Regions from separate parts of the Bartonella sp. B23 genome, predicted to be linked through region 2. Evidence: predicted binding sites of a transcription regulator. Region 2 holds the regulator's gene; the other holds the start of a gene.
What was found. The regulator LexA, encoded in region 2, represses DNA repair genes until DNA is damaged. The targets are predictions, from matches to a motif close to TGTTCNNNNTGTGTTCNG.

Region 1 (9,679 bases), 100 kb from region 2:
CTTCAGCAGCAAGAATTTTGTCCAGTTTACGCAAACGGTGTATCGAATGGGAAATCGTTTTCCAGTTTGTGAGCATGCCGCCAAGCCAGCGCGCATTAACATAATATTGCGCCGAACGATTTGCCGCATCAGCAATAATATCAGATGCCTGCCGCTTAGTACCAACAAAGAGAATGCGGCCACCGCGCGCAACCGTATCTGAAACAAGCTTAAGCGCTTGATGTAAAAGGGGTACAGTCTGAGCAAGATCAATAATATGGATATTATTACGCTCACCATAAATATAAGGAGCCATTTTGGGATTCCAGCGGTGAGACTGGTGTCCAAAATGCACACCCGCTTCTAAAAGCTGGTGCATAGTAAAATCTGGCAGTGCCATAGCTTATCCTTTCCGGTTCAACCTCCGCGAAAAAAGCAGGTAATCCTACTACCGGCGGACGTTTGCAAGATTTTTTTTGCAAACACCCAAATTCCGCGTGTGGAATAACGCTACCATACTAATATTTAATTCTTTTTCAAGTTATTTTCTGCAACCATTTAGTGGTTACATCGATTAATATCTTTTTCAGCTTCAAAAAACTCAAGACTGTTCAATTTTGCACGCACTACAAAAGTCCCATAATCTATATGTAGATCACGCATAACACCATTTTCATATAAGAAGAAACTGGTACGATAGACTGGCAAACCATCTTTCCTTTCTATATCATCAAAATAAGAAATCGTAATGGGCCAATATTGCTCCTCATCTAATTTTCCTATTTTTTTCGTTTCAGCACCAGATAGCTGTATCTTCTTCTCGCCAATGACTATACTTTCTTTTATCACTTTATCTGCTTTGTCTGTTCCATCAAATACAGTGGCATGGTAGAAATGGTCGCCTGCTTTTGCATGGCGGATAATATTCTTTAATTGCATAATTGGAAACTCAGCCATTGCAAGCTTGTATTCTTTTTCCTTTGGCTTTTTTAGTTTAACTATAATTCCATTCTGAACACGCTCTGCTACTCCTTCGACACGGTGTGCAACCTCTTGTCCAACTTGATCTGTAACACTGAAATGAAATGTACGACTGTCACCTGTTTCATAACTCGTCGTCTGTTGGTCAGTTAAACGTACCGGCATATCTTCAATATGAATACGGCTGATAAAACGAAACCGTGTGGTATAGCCCTGACATTCTGAACCTGTAAGCTCGTAAACCATTCGCCCTGACATCCCCAAAATTGCCATTTCATGAGAAACACTATCTAGTTGAAAATCATAGATAGCCCGATGAGGTGCAACAAAAATTGGTTCATCAGCTTTCGCCGTGCCTAAAAAAACAACATATAAAATTATTACAAACAACGATCTGATCATTCTCAACTTCCCATTATATCCCTAACGCATAACATCATATAATAAGGTAAAAAAGGCTCTCTTCTCAGTTGATCACACATTTCCTTGGACCAAAAAATAGTCTATGCAATATACAATAAAATAGCTATGGAGTTTAAATTATGACAGATGTGATTGAAATCCATTTAAAAAAATTAGGAATCGCCCTTCCCGAAGCAATGCAACCTATTGCTAATTATGTAACAACCTCACAAAACGGCAATCAGCTTTTTATTTCTGGACAACTACCTTTTTCTTACGGAAAGCTCGTAGCAACTGGGAAAGTTGGTGCAACCGTTAGTGCCGAACAAGCAAAAAAAGCAGCTGAAGTCTGTACACTCAATGTTCTCGCACAAATCAAGGCGACTCTTGGTGATTTAAATAGAATAAAACGTGTAATAAAAATCACCGTTTTTGTCGCTGTAGATCCTCATTTTACTGATATTCCTCTTATCGCTAATGGAGCTTCTGATTTGCTCGTCAATATTTTTGGTGAAGCTGGGAAACATGCACGTTCTGCTATTGGTGTTACCTCTCTTCCTATGGATGCTCCAGTAGAAGTTGAGGCCATCATAGAAATCTAAATTTTCATAGATGGCTACGCATCTGCATAAAGCGACAATTGAATGCGAAATCTCTCCTCTAACTCTCTACTAACTTTTACATTCTTCAGTTTTGAAATTAAAATTTTGAATAAAAATTCATAAAAGGAAGTATTTGTATGAAAAAAACTTATGACAATAACAATATTTTTGCTAAGTTGATTCGCAATGAAATCCCTTCTGTTCGTGTCTATGAAGACGAAGATGTCATTGCATTTATGGACATTATGCCACAAGCACCAGGTCATACGCTGGTTATTCCCAGAAAAGGCTTTAGAAACTTACTGGATGCAGATACTGAAATACTGTTTCCAGTTATCAAAGCCGTTCAAAAAATCGCTAGAGCTGTTAAAAAAGCTTTTCAAGCAGATGGTATAACAATTATGCAATTTAATGAAGCAGCTAGTCAACAAACCGTTTATCATCTCCATTTCCATATTATACCGCGTATGGAAGGAATAGAGATTTCCCTTCATAATAATGTTATAACGTCTACAGAAATCCTTGAAGAAAATGCAAAAAAAATCCGTGCAGCTCTTTAAAGCACTTATTTAAGTTGTTGAGCTTTTTTCTTCACACGTTTTTTTGTAGAATGCACCATTTTTCTGTTATTCGAATCAACAGACATATCAGAAGGTGAAATTTTTAACTGCAACTTCTCTTTTTCCCCATTTAATTTTTGTGTCAAGACACGTACCATGCCACCATTGCGTAACTTTCCAAATAAAATTTCGTCAGCTAATGGCTTTTTAATATGTTCTTGTATAACACGAATCAATGGACGTGCCCCCATTTGAGAATTGTATCCTTTGTTAGCGAGCCAGATTATTGCAGGGGGAGTTAATCCAAAACAAACTCCTCGTTCAGCTAATTGCGCTTCAAGCTGAAAAATAAATTTTTGCACAATCTGGCTGATAGTTTCCTGAGATAAAGGTGAAAATGGAATGATCGCATCTAACCGGTTACGAAATTCCGGCATAAAGAATCGATTAATCGCTTCAATATCATCACCATCGCGGTACACTTTGCCAAATCCAATGGCTGATTTTGCCATATCTGAAGCACCGGCATTGGTCGTCATGATTAAAATGATATTGTGGAAATCAATTTTTTTGCCATTATGGTCTGTTAACTTGCCGTAATCCATCACCTGCAGTAAGATATTAAACAAGTCTGGATGCGCTTTTTCAATCTCATCCAGCAAGAGAACAGCGTGAGGTTTTTGATCAACTGCATCGGTCAAAAGCCCCCCTTGGTCAAACCCTATATAACCTGGAGGAGCTCCTATTAAGCGTGCTACCGTGTGCCGTTCCATATACTCTGACATGTCAAAACGCAACAGTTCAATGCCTAAAGAAGATGCAAGTTGTTTTGCAACTTCAGTTTTTCCTACGCCTGTTGGTCCCGAAAATAAATAACTTCCTATTGGTTTATCTGATTCGCGCAATCCTGCTCGCGCCAATTTAATTGACGACACCAAAGCGGAAATTGCCTGATCTTGTCCATAAACAACATGTTTTAATTCTCTTTCAAGATTACCAAGAATTTTTTGATCATCACCAGAAACTGTTTTTGGTGGAATCCTTGCCATAGTGGCAACTGTTGCTTCAATTTCTTTAACGCCTATACTCTTTTTTCGTTGTTTTTTTGGCAAAAGCTTTTGTGCTGCACCACTTTCATCAACAACATCAATTGCTTTATCAGGTAATCGACGATCAATCATATAACGTGATGACAATTCTACAGATGCCCTCATTGCTTCATCAGTGTATTTTATCTGATGAAAATTTTCAAAATAAGACTTCAACCCCTGCAAAATTTTAATTGCATCAGCGATAGAAGGTTCGTTAACATCAATCTTCTGAAAACGGCGCTCTAAAGCACGATCTTGTTCAAAAATTTTGCGATATTCTCTGTAAGTCGTCGAACCAATACATCTAATAACTCCGGAAGATAATGCAGGTTTTAAAAGATTTGCCGCATCCATATTCCCTCCCAATGTAGCCCCCGCTCTAATTAAGGTATGAATTTCATCAATAAATAAAATAGCATCTGGATACTGCTCAAATTCTTTAATAACTTGTTTTAATCGTTCTTCAAAATCACCACGATAACGTGTGCCCGCAATAAGCCCTCCCATATCAAGAGAAAATATCGTTGCATTTGATAAAACTTCAGGAACTTTCCCATCAATAATGCGTTTCGCCAACCCCTCAATTATAGCGGTTTTTCCAACTCCAGGATCACCAACCAAAAGCGGATTGTTTTTTGATCTTCGACACAAAACCTGAATCATGCGTGAAATTTCTGCTTCACGACCAATTAATAAATCAATTTTTCCGTTGCGTGCTTTACAATTGAGATCAACACAATAACTCGTCAACGCACTCGTTACCTTTTCATCATTGTCTGAAATCTGTTGATCTAATTGCTCTTCAATCCCCTCAAGTAACATGGATAATCCCTCATCCCGTGTGATACCATGTGAAATGAAACGCACAGCATCATAGCGTGTCATTCCCATCTCTTGAAGAAAATATGCTGCATAACTTTCACGTTCAGAAAAAATTGCAACGAGAACATTTGCCCCTGATACTTCATCTTTTCCAGCTGATTGAGCATGAATCACCGCACGTTGAATAGCACGCTGAAAAAATGTCGTTGGTTTTGTATCTTCATCAGCTTTAATCTGTACATCCAACTCTGACTGTATATAATTTATTAGACGTTCTCGCAATTCCTCTACATCTACCTGACAAGCCTGAATAACTGAATTTGCATCAGCATCATCTAGCAGAGCAAGCAAAAGGTGCTCTAATGTCGCATATTCATGCCGCGCCTGGGTAGCGATTGTTAATGCACGACGCAAAACTTCTTCAAGGCTAGGTGTAAAAGATGGCATAATCCCTCACTTCCCATCCATTACATATTGTAATGAATATTCATTTTGACGTGCGCATTTCCTCATTTGTACTATTTTCATTTCGGCGACTTCATAACTATAAGTTCCGCATTCGCCTACCCCATTACAATGGACATTTAACATAATACGTATTGCTTCTTCGAAATTTTTCTTAAAAAAGTTTTTCAAAACAAAAACAACAAAATCCATAGAGGTATAATCATCATTAAGTAAAAATACCCGATATAACTTAGGCTTTTGCAATTTTAACCTAATCTTTGGCATTACAATAGCATTAAGCTCGATTTCATCCCAATTATCGCCCTTTTCTTTGTGCATAATATACGCTATAGGATTCGTTATTCGCTTCTGTGCCATTATCATTTCCCGTGAGGCACATTTTCTGTTAATTTTAGGTTCTTTCGTAACTATTGCAATACCTGTTTGTGTAAAGAAGAAAACTTTCTTTTATGATTAGATTTAAGTCAAATATGGAAACTCACAAAATAATTTCTGTAAACAAATTAGTAATACCATTCGCCTAAATTGTGTAAACAAGCTGCAGATAAAAGGGGCTTTACAGAAGTCGTTCAGAGTAGATGGAGCAATAGGGTACTGCAAGTGTATATTAATTGCCAAAAAATTGTGCGCTGCTACAAAAGGGTAGCAATTGCGTTTTTTGCTTTAGCTCTTTCTTACTCCTGGGCATCAGCCACTCCTCAAGGAGTCTATCCTGATAAATATGCTGCCATTGTTATGGATGCAAATACAGGAAAAGCTTTATTTGAAGCCAATGCAACGCTGAAACGTTATCCTGCTTCTTTGGCAAAAATGATGACGCTGTATATGCTCTTTGAAGCTATGCATATGCGTCGCGTACCACCAAATACACCTATCCCCATCTCACGTTATGCAACAATGCGCCCACCAACAAAAATCGGATTTAAAGCAGGTGAAACAATTTCTGCAGAAGCAGCAGCTAAAGCGCTCATCACACGGTCAGCAAATGATGTTGCTGCTGCCATTGCAGAATATCTTGGCGGGAGTGAAAAAAAATTCGCTCAAATGATGACAGATAAAGCCCGCAAACTTGGCATGATACATACGCATTTCGCAAATGCTTCAGGACTTCCGGATGTGCGCAATTATACCACAGCACGGGATATGGCCACTTTATCATTAGCTCTACGAAAACATTTTCCACAACAGTATAAATTATTCAAAATAAAAAGCTTTAATTTTCGTGGACAGATAATTAATAATCATAATAAACTCGTCAAAGTAATGAAGGGTGTCGATGGAATTAAGACAGGCTACACACAAATGTCAGGTTTTAATTTAGCGACTTCGATTCGTCTTGATGGGCGCTCCGTCGTTGCTGTCGTTATGGGAGGCAAATCTTCTACCGCACGTGATGAACATATGGCTAGCTTATTGAGCCAATATTTGCCAAAAGCGAGCCAGATGAAAACCAATGGACGTTTAATGGCTTCTGCACACTATAATTTACCCACTGGTGCGAACATTCCTGTACCAATCGTTAAAGCTGAGCCAGTAAATTCAGATGATGAAATCTCTCCACTGTTCGCAAAATTTGTAGAACAGCCTAGAAATTCAAATATGCCTATAGCTGCTGTAAACAAGGTGATTATACCAATTCCTAACCCTCAGAAAACTATACCCGATGAGAAAAAAATTATTACAGCTTCTTTATTCACAAACGCTGGATGGGCCATCCAAATTGGTTCTCTTCCCGGTAAAGAACAAGCAAAAACTTTGCTTTTAAAAGCAAAAAATACAGCTTATTCTTCTTTAAAAAATGCATCTTCACATATGCAATTGTTTGAAAAAAGCGGACACCGCTATTATCGTGCGCGGTTTGTTGGATTTCAATCAAAAAAAGCCGCACTTAATGCTTGTTCTACATTAAAGAAAGCAAATTTTAACTGCTATACTGTAGCTTACTAGGAGTTTTTGAATTCGCGTTAAGGATAGTGTCATGATACATAATGCTCTTGCTTCATCCTCTGAAAAAGAAAAATTATTGAAGCAATCATCTTTTCTCTCGTTGCGTTCTCTTCACGATGCTGCAACAAGACTTGCTCATTTAAAATATGCTCCAGCAACATTAGATACGAAGTCTCTTGTAAACCTTCTTATTTGCCAGACAACGCGAAATCGTCGTCTCGTAATGCCTCCTGTACGCATTCATTTACGCGTTGCGAGCAAAACCGGCAATGTACCTATTAAAATCCATCTAGGTTCAACAAACGGCTAGTTCTATAGATAATTTTACAAGAATTATTTTATAAATAAGAGTATGAGCGCATTGCCTAGAAGTTTTTAAAAATTCTTTAGTACGCACACGTCTTCCTTTAAATTTATACGAATTGCGGTTGTAAATTGCTCTTTAACCACCTGATCAATTTTTTAACGAAACCATCTCTTAAAGGGCACAGAAAGCATCAAATGTCAGCTTCCCTCATTGTTTAGATACCATTGTAATAACTTAATGAAGAAAATTCTTTTCAATAACACACAAACCCGCCCAAGCAACATAAACGATATAACAAATCACCTAAGCCGTCTCCAAAACTCATGATATTTTCTTAAACATAAAGCAGCTTGAAAAAATTTTCTTATTGAATAATATACCCTCGGATAATTCATCCCTTTACATTTTGTAATGATAAACCTTGATCCAGGAATATGCCATCACTTCAAATCCACATAAAATAAAACGACAAAAACCACTTGCGTATACATTACAAGTAGATATTGCTGTGTTAGATAAAAAATGCTTAAGAAAGAATCGCATATACCTCTTTTATAAACTATCTTAGTATCTAGAGTGGCTGGCAACATTGGGAGCTAAAAAACTATAATGATGGTATCCACCTGTATTTTCGTAAGCAATAAATAACCCCTCAATAATCTACAAGATCAAATATCCACTTCACACTTTAACAGGATATAACATTGACTGCAAGACCAGCTTTACTTGTTTCTTTATAGCGTTCACTCATATCATGTCCAGTCTGACGCATCGTTTCTATACAAGCATCAAGAGAAACAAAATGATCCCCATTACCGTGCAAAGCAAGAGAAGAAGCCGTCACCGCCTTAACAGCCCCCATTGCATTACGCTCAATACAAGGAACCTGCACAAGACCTGCAACTGGATCACACGTCATTCCTAAATGATGCTCAAGGGCAATCTCTGCTGCATTTTCAATTTGAGCCGGTGTACCACCTAACGCCGCTGTCAACCCCGCAGCTGCCATTGACGACGCCGTCCCAACTTCACCTTGACAGCCAACTTCTGCACCAGAAATAGAGGCATTATGTTTGATGACACCACCTATAGCTGCCGCCGTCAACAAAAAATTATGTATTCCTTCTCTATCTGAACCATCATTAAACTGAAGGTAGTAACGCAGAACTGCAGGTATAACACCAGCTGCCCCATTTGTCGGTGCCGTAACAACACGACCACCAGCAGCATTTTCCTCATTAACTGCTATGGCATATACAGAAAGCCAATCATTTGCACAAAACGGGTAATTGCGATTTTTCTTTCGATTTTCCAAAAGCGTTTCATGCAGTTTTTTAGCACGTCGTAAAACATGTAATCCACCTGGCAACTCGCCTTCTTGTGAAAGTCCTCTGTCAATGCAATTTGTCATGGCTGAAAAAATTTTGTCGAGCCCTCTATCAAGAGTAGAACGCTCCATCTTTGTTTCTTCGTTTATGCGCTTCATTTCAGCAATTGAAAATCCTGATTTTTCTGCCATTGATAACATTTGATGCGCAGAATCAAAGGGGTATGGAACCTCAAATGTTTCTGGTTGTATATCACCATTCATATAGCTTAATTCATCCTCAGTCACAACAAAACCACCACCGATAGAATAATAAATCCGCCGCAAAAGAATATTCCCATCAGCATCAATCCCTTCAAACACAAGTCCATTGGCATGCCCTGGTAAAGATTTGTTTCGTTCAAAAATAAGATCACTTTGCAAATCAAACTGATAGGTAGAATGACCTTCTGGCTGCACTTTCTTTTCACGTGTAACTTTTTCCAACAAAAATCCCATACGATCAGGATCAACAGTAGAGGCTTTTTCTCCCAAAAGCCCTAATATAATAGCTTTATCTGTAGCATGACCAATTCCTGTGAAGGCCAAAGAACCATAAAGATAAACACGTACACGAAAGACTTCAGCATCAAGTGACTGAGAAAAATTCCGTGCTAAAATCTCTCGCAAAAACATATTAGCAGCCGTCATCGGCCCCATCGTATGTGAACTAGAAGGACCAATACCAATTTTAAAGATTTCAAAAACGGACAAAAACACTCACCACCTCAAAACTACATAAAGCTTGAGTATACGCTTTTTTATCACACTTGTCCCATTTAAAATCAAATTGTAAGATAAGCTAAAAGAATGACAGCAATAAATATAACCGTCGCTCGTCTTGCTACCATCCAACACTTTCCTTCTATAGCGCTTTCCATAGCCAACCTTCAAAATGAACAATGGTCGTAGAATAACTACTCTCTTAATTCTTTAAAGGTAGTAAAATAAGCGTTAACATGCAATATAAAAATTTGATAAGAGTGAGAGGTTCTCACCGAAATATTTTTATAACACCCTAAGCTCTTTAAAAATTACGCTCACTTACAAAAATGTCTCCATAAATATAATTAAATAAAGCGTACAAAACTCTCAATTGGTTCACGTTCAGTCTCAAAATTGTTTTCTGGGGCACTCTCATCGCGATAGCCAAG
Region 2 (9,679 bases):
GAAGTCAGGTTTGGAAGATGCGAGCGATACTGCTTTTCGTGAAACAGAACTGGAGCCAGCTGATAAAGCAACATTTCATGGTTTTTTAGCTCAATTAGAAAATGCTTTGGATATTCGTGGATATTTTAGACCCCGAGAACGCAAAGAGGTTATGCTTACAAATCTACGTTCTGTTTTTACGCGTGCTCATTTTAGCGAATCTGAGGTTCATTTACTTCGGGGGATTATATCTTCACTAGAGCATTTTTCACCTAAATTTCCACGAGGAAGTGGTGCACCTGCAGAGCGTGATCGTAAAGAATTAAAAACAAGTGTAAAAACTGATGGATGAGCGTCCTATTCTTTTTTTTGATAGTGGTATTGGTGGCTTAACAGTGTTGAGGGAAGTACGCTTTCTTATTTCTGAAACGCAATTTATTTATGCTGCTGACGATGCAGGATTCCCTTATGGAAATTGGGAAGAAAAGGTCTTAAAGAATCACATTCTAAAGTTGTTTACAAATCTTGTAACACTTTATAATCCCGTCCTATGTGTGATCGCTTGCAACACTGTTTCTACCTTAATGATGGCAGATTTACGAAAAAATTTTCCCCACATTCTTTTCGTCGGAACAGTTCCTGCAATTAAGTTAGCAGCTGAACAAACAAAATCTGGTTTTATTTCAGTGTTAGCTACTCCTGGAACAGTGAAACGTGCATATACACATGAGTTGGTCAACACTTTTGCAGATCAATGTCACGTTCAGCTTGTTGGAAGCGAAAAGCTTGCTGGTTTTGCTGAAGATTATTTACGTGGAAAATCTGTTGATTTGAGAGAATTACGGAATGAAATCCTTCCATGCTTTGTTAAAAAAAATGAAAAATATACTGATACTATTGTGTTAGCTTGTACACATTATCCTTTTTTGATCCACTTATTTCGTGAACAAGCTTTATGGCCTGTTGAGTGGATTGATCCGGCAAAAGCTGTGGCGAAACAGACAAGATCGTTATTACCGGAAAGAATGCATCACCAAAACAGAAAGACGCATAATAAAGATTTTGCGTTATTTACATCGCAAAATATAACTTCTTCAACGAAGCGTTTGTTAAGAGGATTTGGCTTAAATATTGTGAAAGGAGTTGACTTTTTGGTATGAGATTAATAAAATCACCCTAGCTCTTTCTTTCGAGAAAGTGGTGTTAATTGACGTGTCCCGTGGATGACTTTGTGTATTATGTCTTAAAGTATCCTGTCAGTCTTTGTATTTAAAGGCAGAGGAGGGCGCGTTTCCTTGAGGTCTTGCTGTGGGGCCTTGTATTTTATTTTTAGGGAAATGCGATGAGTAAACGCGAAACAACAAAGTATAAAATTGACCGCCGGATGGGAGAAAATATTTGGGGTCGCCCTAAATCCCCTGTTAATCGCCGTGATTATGGTCCAGGTCAGCATGGACAACGCCGTAAAGGAAAACTTTCTGACTATGGTGTGCAATTACGTGCTAAGCAAAAACTAAAAGGTTTTTATGGTGATATTTCAGAAAAACAATTCCGTAAAACTTATGCAGAAGCTGCTCGGCGGCGTGGCGATACGGGTGAGAATCTTATCGGTCTTTTGGAATCACGTTTGGATGCTGTTGTTTATCGTGCAAAATTTGTACCTACAATTTTTGCTTCTCGCCAATTTATCAATCATGGTCATGTTAATGTAAATGGTCGGCGCACGAATATTCAGTCATATCGTTGTAAACCAGGTGACGTTATTGAAGTTCGTGAAAAATCAAAGCAGCTTGTTTTGGTTTTAGAATCTGTGCAATTAGCTGAACGTGATGTGCCTGAATACATTGAAGCGGATCATAATCAAATGAAGGCAACATTTGCGCGTGTTCCTGCTTTTGCGGATGTTCCTTATGCTGTGCAGATGGAGCCCAATTTGGTTGTTGAGTTTTATTCTCGATAAGTTCTCTGGGAAAGATTGCTCTCTTGATTTTATGATATGCTCGGAGACGTTATGTTTATTTAAAGTGCTTGGAGATAACAAGCGGTTTTTATAGATAGTGCTGTATCAAGTTTGTCGTTGTGTTTTATAGCATTCTAACTTGTATAGCACCGTTTCTTTTTATTACATACCTCATCTTATACGGAAGGTGAGTGTGAGTTTGAGCTGCGTTCCATCTGTTGTTATCTTGATCATACTTTCGGAATAAGGTATTTCTTGTGCATGATTGTGATATCATGGTTAGTGTTTCAGTCGAGTATCAGGAAATGAAAGAGAATGTAGAAGAAGATGATCTTTTAATGGGAAAAGTTGATGACTGTCATCCAATATTTCGGACTTCTCCTTCAACCGTAGAGTTTAATAAATTACGTAAACGGCTTTTACGTCATATTCGGCAGGCGTTTGATGATTTTTTTATGCTTTCTTCAGGAAAAAAATGGCTTGTTGCTTTATCAGGTGGAAAGGATTCTTACGGTTTATTAGCGCTTCTTCTGGATTTAAAATGGCGTGGTCTTTTATCTGTTGAAATTTTGGCTTGTAATCTTGATCAAGGACAACCAGGTTTTCCAAAGAACGTTCTTCCAGATTTTTTAAATTCTTATCAAATTCCATATCGCATTGAATATCAGGACACTTATTCCATTGTAACGGACAAATTGTCACATACGCAAACATATTGTTCTCTTTGTTCTAGGTTACGACGTGGCAATTTATACCGTATTGCACGTGAAGAGGGATGTTCTGCAATAGTTCTTGGGCATCACCGTGATGATGTTCTTGAAACATTTTTTATGAATTTATTTCATGGTGGGCGATTAGCAGCTATGCCTGGAAAGCTTATCAATGATGAAGGAGATCTTTTTGTTTTGCGCCCTCTTGTTTATGTTGCAGAGGAAGATATGGAAAAATTTTCTCAGGCAATGCAATTTCCTATTATTTCTTGCAATCTTTGCGGCAGTCAGAATGGTTTGCAACGCAACGCAATGAAAGAAATGTTAAGTGATATAGAAAAAAGAATGCCTGGACGTAAAGACACTATGATTCGTGCCTTGAGTAATGTGCGTCCAAGGCATTTACTTGATAAAAAAAATTTTAATTTTAAAGACTTAATATAAATATTAAATGTTGAAATTTTTTTATAACTTCAAATCGTGACACCATAAATATCATAAACATTTGATTATTTGGTTTTTGTGATGATAAATTCGCAGATACCTAATGGTTGCCGTGATGATATATGCGCAACGCCATCTATTTCTGGGGCATCATATTGACTATGACCTTTTCCTGCTTTGCCTTTATTTTCATCAATAAGAATTTGAAGTCTTTTTTCGATTTTTTTCTTTAAAAGATGATTGGAAATTTTTTGTTGTTTTGCCGTAAAATGATAGCAGCGTTTTTCTTTTACTTCTTCAGAAATGTTTTCTAATCTAAAATCACTTGCTTCTTTGTATTTAAAACAGCCAGCATATTAAATTTTACTTCCTATCACTATTCAAGGAGTATATTAAATTCTTCATTTTTTCACCTGGAAAACCGATAATAAATGTTGACTGCAAAGTAAGATCTGAGCAAACTGTTTGCTACTTTTCAATTCTACGATTTGTTTTTTTCATAAAAGCAGGATGTTTCATATTGCGCAAAAAATTTGGTGGGCATGCTGAAAAGGAGGGATATCCAGGTAAGGCATAATTTTTTCGTCCAGCAATTCAATAACTTTATCAACATGCGGATGAGGATAAACATAATGCATGCATATCAAAATATCTATGTTGCCTAATCCGCGACAAAGATCAAGAAAATTTGTTTTTACTGTGCGATCTTTTCAAGAAATTTTCAAATATTTAATATCAATGCCGTAAGTACTGATATCTTGTGAAATAACTAAAAGTTCTTTTACGCCTGTTTTTACCAGTTTTCATTTTCGCTAAGAACATCATCGATGGAACGTGAGGTCGGATTACCGCGCAGGATAGGGACGATGCAAGAGCTGCACCGATTAAAGAATCTTTTAGAAATTTTAAAATAAGTATAATGGCAAGGTGTTAAACGAATACCTTGAGGGGAAACTAAATCAATAAAATGATTATGAATTGGAGGAGTTGCTGAATGAACAGTTTGTATAACGCTTTCATAGGCTTGTAGAGCTCTGTAATAGTCAACACATCGGTGTGCTTGGCGAATAACGTCAGGATCAGCACCAAGACAGCTCGTTACAATAACTTTTTATTTTCTTTGATAATTTCATCAATATTGATGAGTGGTTTGTTTCAGGAAGAATTAAGAAAACCACAAACATTCACAGTAATGAGATCATCGCCTTGCTACTTACGTGAGGTTTCATAACTTTTAGATCGGAGTTTTGTAATAATTCGCTTAAAATCTATCAACGCTTTTGGATATCCAGGGGAGATGAAGCTAACACGATGTGCTGTTATGATAAATTCTGCAACTTTATAATGATTAAATTTTATTTATTATTTTTACTTCATGAAGAATAAAGAATGTGCTTTATCCTTGATAGGTGTGCAATACAATTCATTACAAAGTCATTTGCTTTTTTCTATGATATTTTGTGAGTGCGACTATTTCATTTGTAGATACAGCAGAATACAAAAAACACCAAATATTTTTTATTGAATTTATGCAGTGTGTTTAGGTAAATGTTTTTATTTTTTAATATTTGCGAATAAGCCCTATGAGCTTACCTTGTATCTGTACACGCTCAGACCCGTATATGTATGTTTCGTAGTGAGAATTTGCAGCTTCTAGTATAATAGAGGTTCCTTTACGTCGATAACGTTTTAAAGTTGCTTCTTTTTTATCAATGAATGCTACAATAATTTCACCTGATGTTGCTGTATTTTGGCGTCTAACAATTATGGTATCTTTGTCAAGAATACCGGCTTCAATCATAGAATCATCCTTGACTTCTAAAGCATAGTGTTCACCTGAATTAATCATATCTTGTGGTAAAGAAAGCGTGTTTGTTTGTTGTAATATAGCAGAGATCGGCACACTTGCAGCAATACGACCCATAATAGGAATCATAATACTCTTTTTTTCTTCTACTTCAAAATTATCAAGATCACCAAAGTTTTTTAATATTTTTCTTTTATTTTTCTCTATCACAGTAGGAGAAATTTTACGTGCTAGAGAAAGATTAAATGTTATTTTCTCGGGAAGTCTAATTACCTCTATTGCGCGGGCACGATTTGGCAAACGACGTATAAAACCTCGTTGCTCTAAAGCCACCATAAGCTTATGAATACTAGACTTTGAAGAAAGCTCTAATGCAATTTTCATTTCATCAAAAGATGGAGGAATTCCTATTTTTTTCATATGATTATGAATAAATAAGAGTAGCTCATATTGTTTACATGTCAGCATTCAATATTCCAATCAAAAGAATCAAAAAATAGGTAAAAGAAAATAAAATATATGTATTTATAAATATTATATTTATTGATATAAGTTAAAAAATATTTGTTTACTTATATTTATAAATATTACTTATTTTTATTTGCTACAGTGAAATGTATTTATTATATTACGTTAATAATTATTTAAAGTATATATGAAATAGTACTTCACTAAAATTAGATAATACAACTTATCTTAAACTAAATTTTGTGACTCAGTTTGAGAAACAGTTATCTACCTCTTCCAGGGATAGATCTGTATATCTTCACTTTTTGTCATCAAGAATCCGATCAAAAAGTACTCCACTCATCTAGCAGAGATGGCAGCTTAATTACGCATTTAGATCATTTCCCGTACTGTTTCTGCTTTTTATCTTCAATAAATTGTTTATATCTAAATTATTGAGAAAAGCCTTTTATCATTATAAGCAATATTTTTCAATATTGGTTTAATTTATCTAAGATTTTGATTTATATTTTTATTGTGCATTCCTAAAATCGATCAAATATTTAAAAAATATAAACAAAATATATAATTATATCGTTAACAAAATAGTATAATACCTATAATTATTAATAATTATATTTATTATTATAATTATTAAACTTAACAACAAAGCATACATTTACTTTATTTATTATTTTATTTATAAATACACTTTACCATTTGTACAGATTATCTGTTTTTTACCATAATTTTGAAATATGCACTCTTCCATTCTACAGAATTTGTAATGCATTTTTATGTTGAAATTATTCCTTTTATTCAAACTCAAAATGGAAAAATGTATACATAGTGGTGAGAAAAGACAAAAAATTATTGATAACTAAACCGAATAATAATATTTTTTTCGAAAGGTGTTGACCAAATGAAAAGTCGACCGTATGTTCCAATCACTTTCTGCGAGCAAGATGGCTTGTGTGGGAGCGCGTAGCTCAGCTGGTAGAGCAACTGACTTTTAATCAGTAGGTCCAGGGTTCGAATCCCTGCGCGCTCACCAACTTCGAATAAAATCGATAAATTGTATAAAAGTTTGAGAGTTTGACTTCCTTTATTTATTTTGGCTTGTTTTTCTGTTTATTCTGAGTTTCTCCAAGGCTTTTTTCTCAGTTTTATTGCCAATCATTTTTTATCAGCTTTTTTTGTATAAAGGGAAGACATACTGTTTTCTCTGTACAGCTCAAAAAATTTTTTAAAATGGAATTGCATATCCGTGCGACACGATTTGTTGAAGCACTGCAAGAATAATTATCAAAGATTTTCATCATGATTTTTCTTGTTACTTAAAGCTATAAATGCCTTAAAATTATTATCACGCTACCCAAGTCCCGCTTCTTAGTGTTATGACAGCTCTTGCATTAAGACGTTTCATAAGGGATATTTCCGCTTCCTTTTTATAGTTTTTTACTCACACGTTAGTTCCGATTGTGATGTGCAGAGGGGGGATTTTAATTGATTCGTCATAAGCAGGTTTGAAATAAGAGAATTATACGATATTTTGGAGTCTCATTCAAGTTACAAAATAAAAATTTATCTTTATAAATCAATTAATTATCTTGTTTAGACAAAAGTTCCTATTACTTTGTCAATTTTGAGGATAAAGCAATTGTTGTAAAATCTGGTGAATTAACACCACTCTACGTAAAATCATCAAAAAATCACTGGGAATATAAATAATTTTGTTTCAAATATAATTAACCAACTGTTTTAGAAAAAATAAACGGTATGTGGATATATCAATGATTGTTATCTACTGTAGTGTTAAGGGGTGTTATATCTTTGCTTTCCTTAATTTTTATAATTCTAATAATTCCAGCGGAAATAATTAATGCAGATATAGCTAAAAAATGATTCACTAATACTATAAGTGTAAAAGTTCAGCAATAAAGCTAAACACTACTTCGGCAGAGTTGGCTAAAGTTGAAAAGGTTCTAAAACTCTTATCAAGATTTTCACGACGAAAGTATAATTGAATAGCTAGGAGTAAACCAGTATCCACAAACGCACCAATAAATCTTAAAATAAATGCTAACACTAAAATTAGTTTTAAATAAAATACTGTAGCTAAGGGCATAACAGACATAATAACCTCATACAGAAGCCAAAATACCATTAGCTTTAATGATGTAGCATTTATATAATGCAATGCTAAATTTTTTTATTCTTGATGACGAGTAGAATTGATTTTAAAGTAAATATTGATCATGTTATTTTCTTTTGAATAATGAAATGCACAAGTACTCGTTAATTATAAGAATATATTCTTTCAATTTCTTGATGAATTTGTAACTTATAAGAATAAGTCATGGATTATTTTCGATTGAAGTATAAATATTTATCATTTAATAGTACAACTATATCAATAAACAAGCTATTATCATACATAAGTTCTTTTTAGCTATAAATTTACCTATTTTATAAAGTTGTTTTGTAATATTATGATATCAGACAAAAGATAATATTAGCATATCAATACCAGCCTAATTTCGTAAGTTGCTAAGAGTAATATTTTTCATTATAGGATGATCCGACAAAAAAATATCTAGTTTAGAAAATACTGCTAAGCACAAATAGCAACAGCAAATCCGTGCATAACAATATTGATGCTGTTCAAGATGTATGGCCAAGCATAACATAGAGAGAAGGAATAGCCATTGAATCTAGCGATGTACCAAAATCATTGGGTTGATGCTTCTTTCTGGCAAAAAAATATCAGTAGACCAGGAAAAGAGGATATTTTTATTCATTATGGTGGCAATATTGTTATAAAATGTATCCAAGAACAGTTTGATCAACGACAGTAATTGTCGTCAAGTAGCTTTTTGCACGAGAAACCTTCCAATAAATCTAAATCGCATACCACAATGGCTTCCTTTTTTTTGGATGCGACAGGCAATATTGGCATAGACGCACAAAGAGAAGCCAAAGTTTCTGCTTCTCATCTAGGGTCAAATCAAGGTATCACTATGACGACAAAAAGTATGACGATTGATGGTATGACAAATCACTATATCAATCATTCAGAGGAGCATGAAACAGGTTTTGGTGTTGATTCATGTAATGGCTTTGTGTTGATACAAGGGAGTGAGGGAAAAATGCAAAATGAAGAGAGTTTTGAACATCAATGATCTTCTCTAAATGGATGTGATAATGTCAATACACTGCCAAGAAAAAAGATGTGACAATTGTTGGCTCTAACCTTTCAGAGGAAGATGTTCATCTTACCGCAACCTGTGATGTTAATATTAAGGATGGTCATAATAGCTATAAATCAAACTCTCAAGAAGAACATTCAAGTCTTTGGTTTCAAGTGACCAAGAACCGAAGCGGTGCTTTTGTTGATGTCGGAATTGCGAGTGCGAAAGACACAGGCGATCAATGGGAAAATACCTCTGTTCAACTATAGTTCATAGTAGGCAAAGATATACAGCTCAATGTCGACCGTGATGTGAAGGTGCAAGCAATTACCGTCTCAGCACAGCGAGATGTTAGACATTCATGCCGGAAATAATGTAACGCTCTTAGCCAACCATGATATATCTCATGACAAAGAAATATACGAAAAGTTGTTTGCAGATGTGATAACTTCTGTCAATGTCGACAGTTCAAGACATAAATGATACAGAAAAGCAGGTTAATGCTAAGGATGAGAAACACAAAATCAACAATGGCTTTGTTGCCGGTATGAAAGGCTACAATATCTACAGCAAGGGCAAAGAATTTTTTAATTGGGCAACTGGCAATACAGGAGAAATTTGAAACACAACAAAAAATCGTGGCACTTTAATAAAAGATACCCTTCTCAATGTAGCTGATGTTTCTACCAGTATGGCAGTAGGTTTTCAGTTTGATAATGCTTAGGCCTCTTCTGGTACTTCAATTGCAGAAACAGGTACAGTAGAAGGCGGGCGCGCCATCAATATGCAAGCCGACAAAGGCAACTTCCATGGTGTTGGAGCTAATATTGTTGCCGGCAGAAATTCAGTTTATGCACTAAACAATGATGAACAGAGTGGGAATATCACTCTCAGAGTAGGATAGAACCTTGCATTTGAAAGTGCACAAAATTGTACGCAAAGTACTTCAGTGAATGTTGGTACCAGTTATGATACTGGTGGTGCAGGGGAAACCGACAATACCTTTTTTAGTCAAGGGGAAGGATCCAGTGAGGAGGTTCAACAGAAAAACAGCCATAATTGGCATTGGCACTTTTCTCATCAACAGCAGGGTAAACTACCATACTGGCGGGTGCTGTGGCTTTTGCAGATTATGTAAGAA

Region 1: V4B17_RS02040 (ATP-dependent Clp protease adaptor ClpS) is a predicted target of LexA. The motif match lies at 5,289-5,306, and genes of this name have one in related genera.

Annotation. Positions count from the first base shown of each region.
Region 1 is NZ_CP200033.1:482,604-492,282, reverse strand. Features, by position in the region: gene rpsB (30S ribosomal protein S2) at 1-379, opposite strand, end outside; gene V4B17_RS02060 (cell envelope integrity EipB family protein) at 538-1,362, opposite strand; gene V4B17_RS02055 (RidA family protein) at 1,503-1,964, shown strand; gene V4B17_RS02050 (HIT family protein) at 2,102-2,524, shown strand; gene clpA (ATP-dependent Clp protease ATP-binding subunit ClpA) at 2,530-4,884, opposite strand; gene V4B17_RS02040 (ATP-dependent Clp protease adaptor ClpS) at 4,891-5,262, opposite strand; gene V4B17_RS02035 (D-alanyl-D-alanine carboxypeptidase) at 5,506-6,852, shown strand; gene V4B17_RS02030 (hypothetical protein) at 6,884-7,162, shown strand; gene V4B17_RS02025 (L-serine ammonia-lyase) at 7,848-9,245, opposite strand; gene V4B17_RS02020 (nitroreductase) at 9,596-9,679, opposite strand, start outside.
Region 2 is NZ_CP200033.1:585,989-595,667, forward strand. Features, by position in the region: gene V4B17_RS02445 (RNA methyltransferase) at 1-331, shown strand, start outside; gene murI (glutamate racemase) at 324-1,139, shown strand; gene rpsD (30S ribosomal protein S4) at 1,322-1,939, shown strand; gene ttcA (tRNA 2-thiocytidine(32) synthetase TtcA) at 2,215-3,093, shown strand; partial or broken gene V4B17_RS02465 (30S ribosomal protein S12 methylthiotransferase RimO) at 3,159-4,416, opposite strand; gene lexA (transcriptional repressor LexA) at 4,655-5,368, opposite strand; tRNA gene V4B17_RS02475 (tRNA-Lys) at 6,326-6,401, shown strand; partial or broken gene V4B17_RS02480 (MFS transporter) at 7,138-7,538, opposite strand; gene V4B17_RS02485 (hypothetical protein) at 8,056-8,205, shown strand; gene V4B17_RS02490 (hypothetical protein) at 8,266-8,529, shown strand; partial or broken gene V4B17_RS02495 (hemagglutinin repeat-containing protein) at 8,574-8,807, shown strand; gene V4B17_RS02500 (hypothetical protein) at 8,996-9,160, shown strand.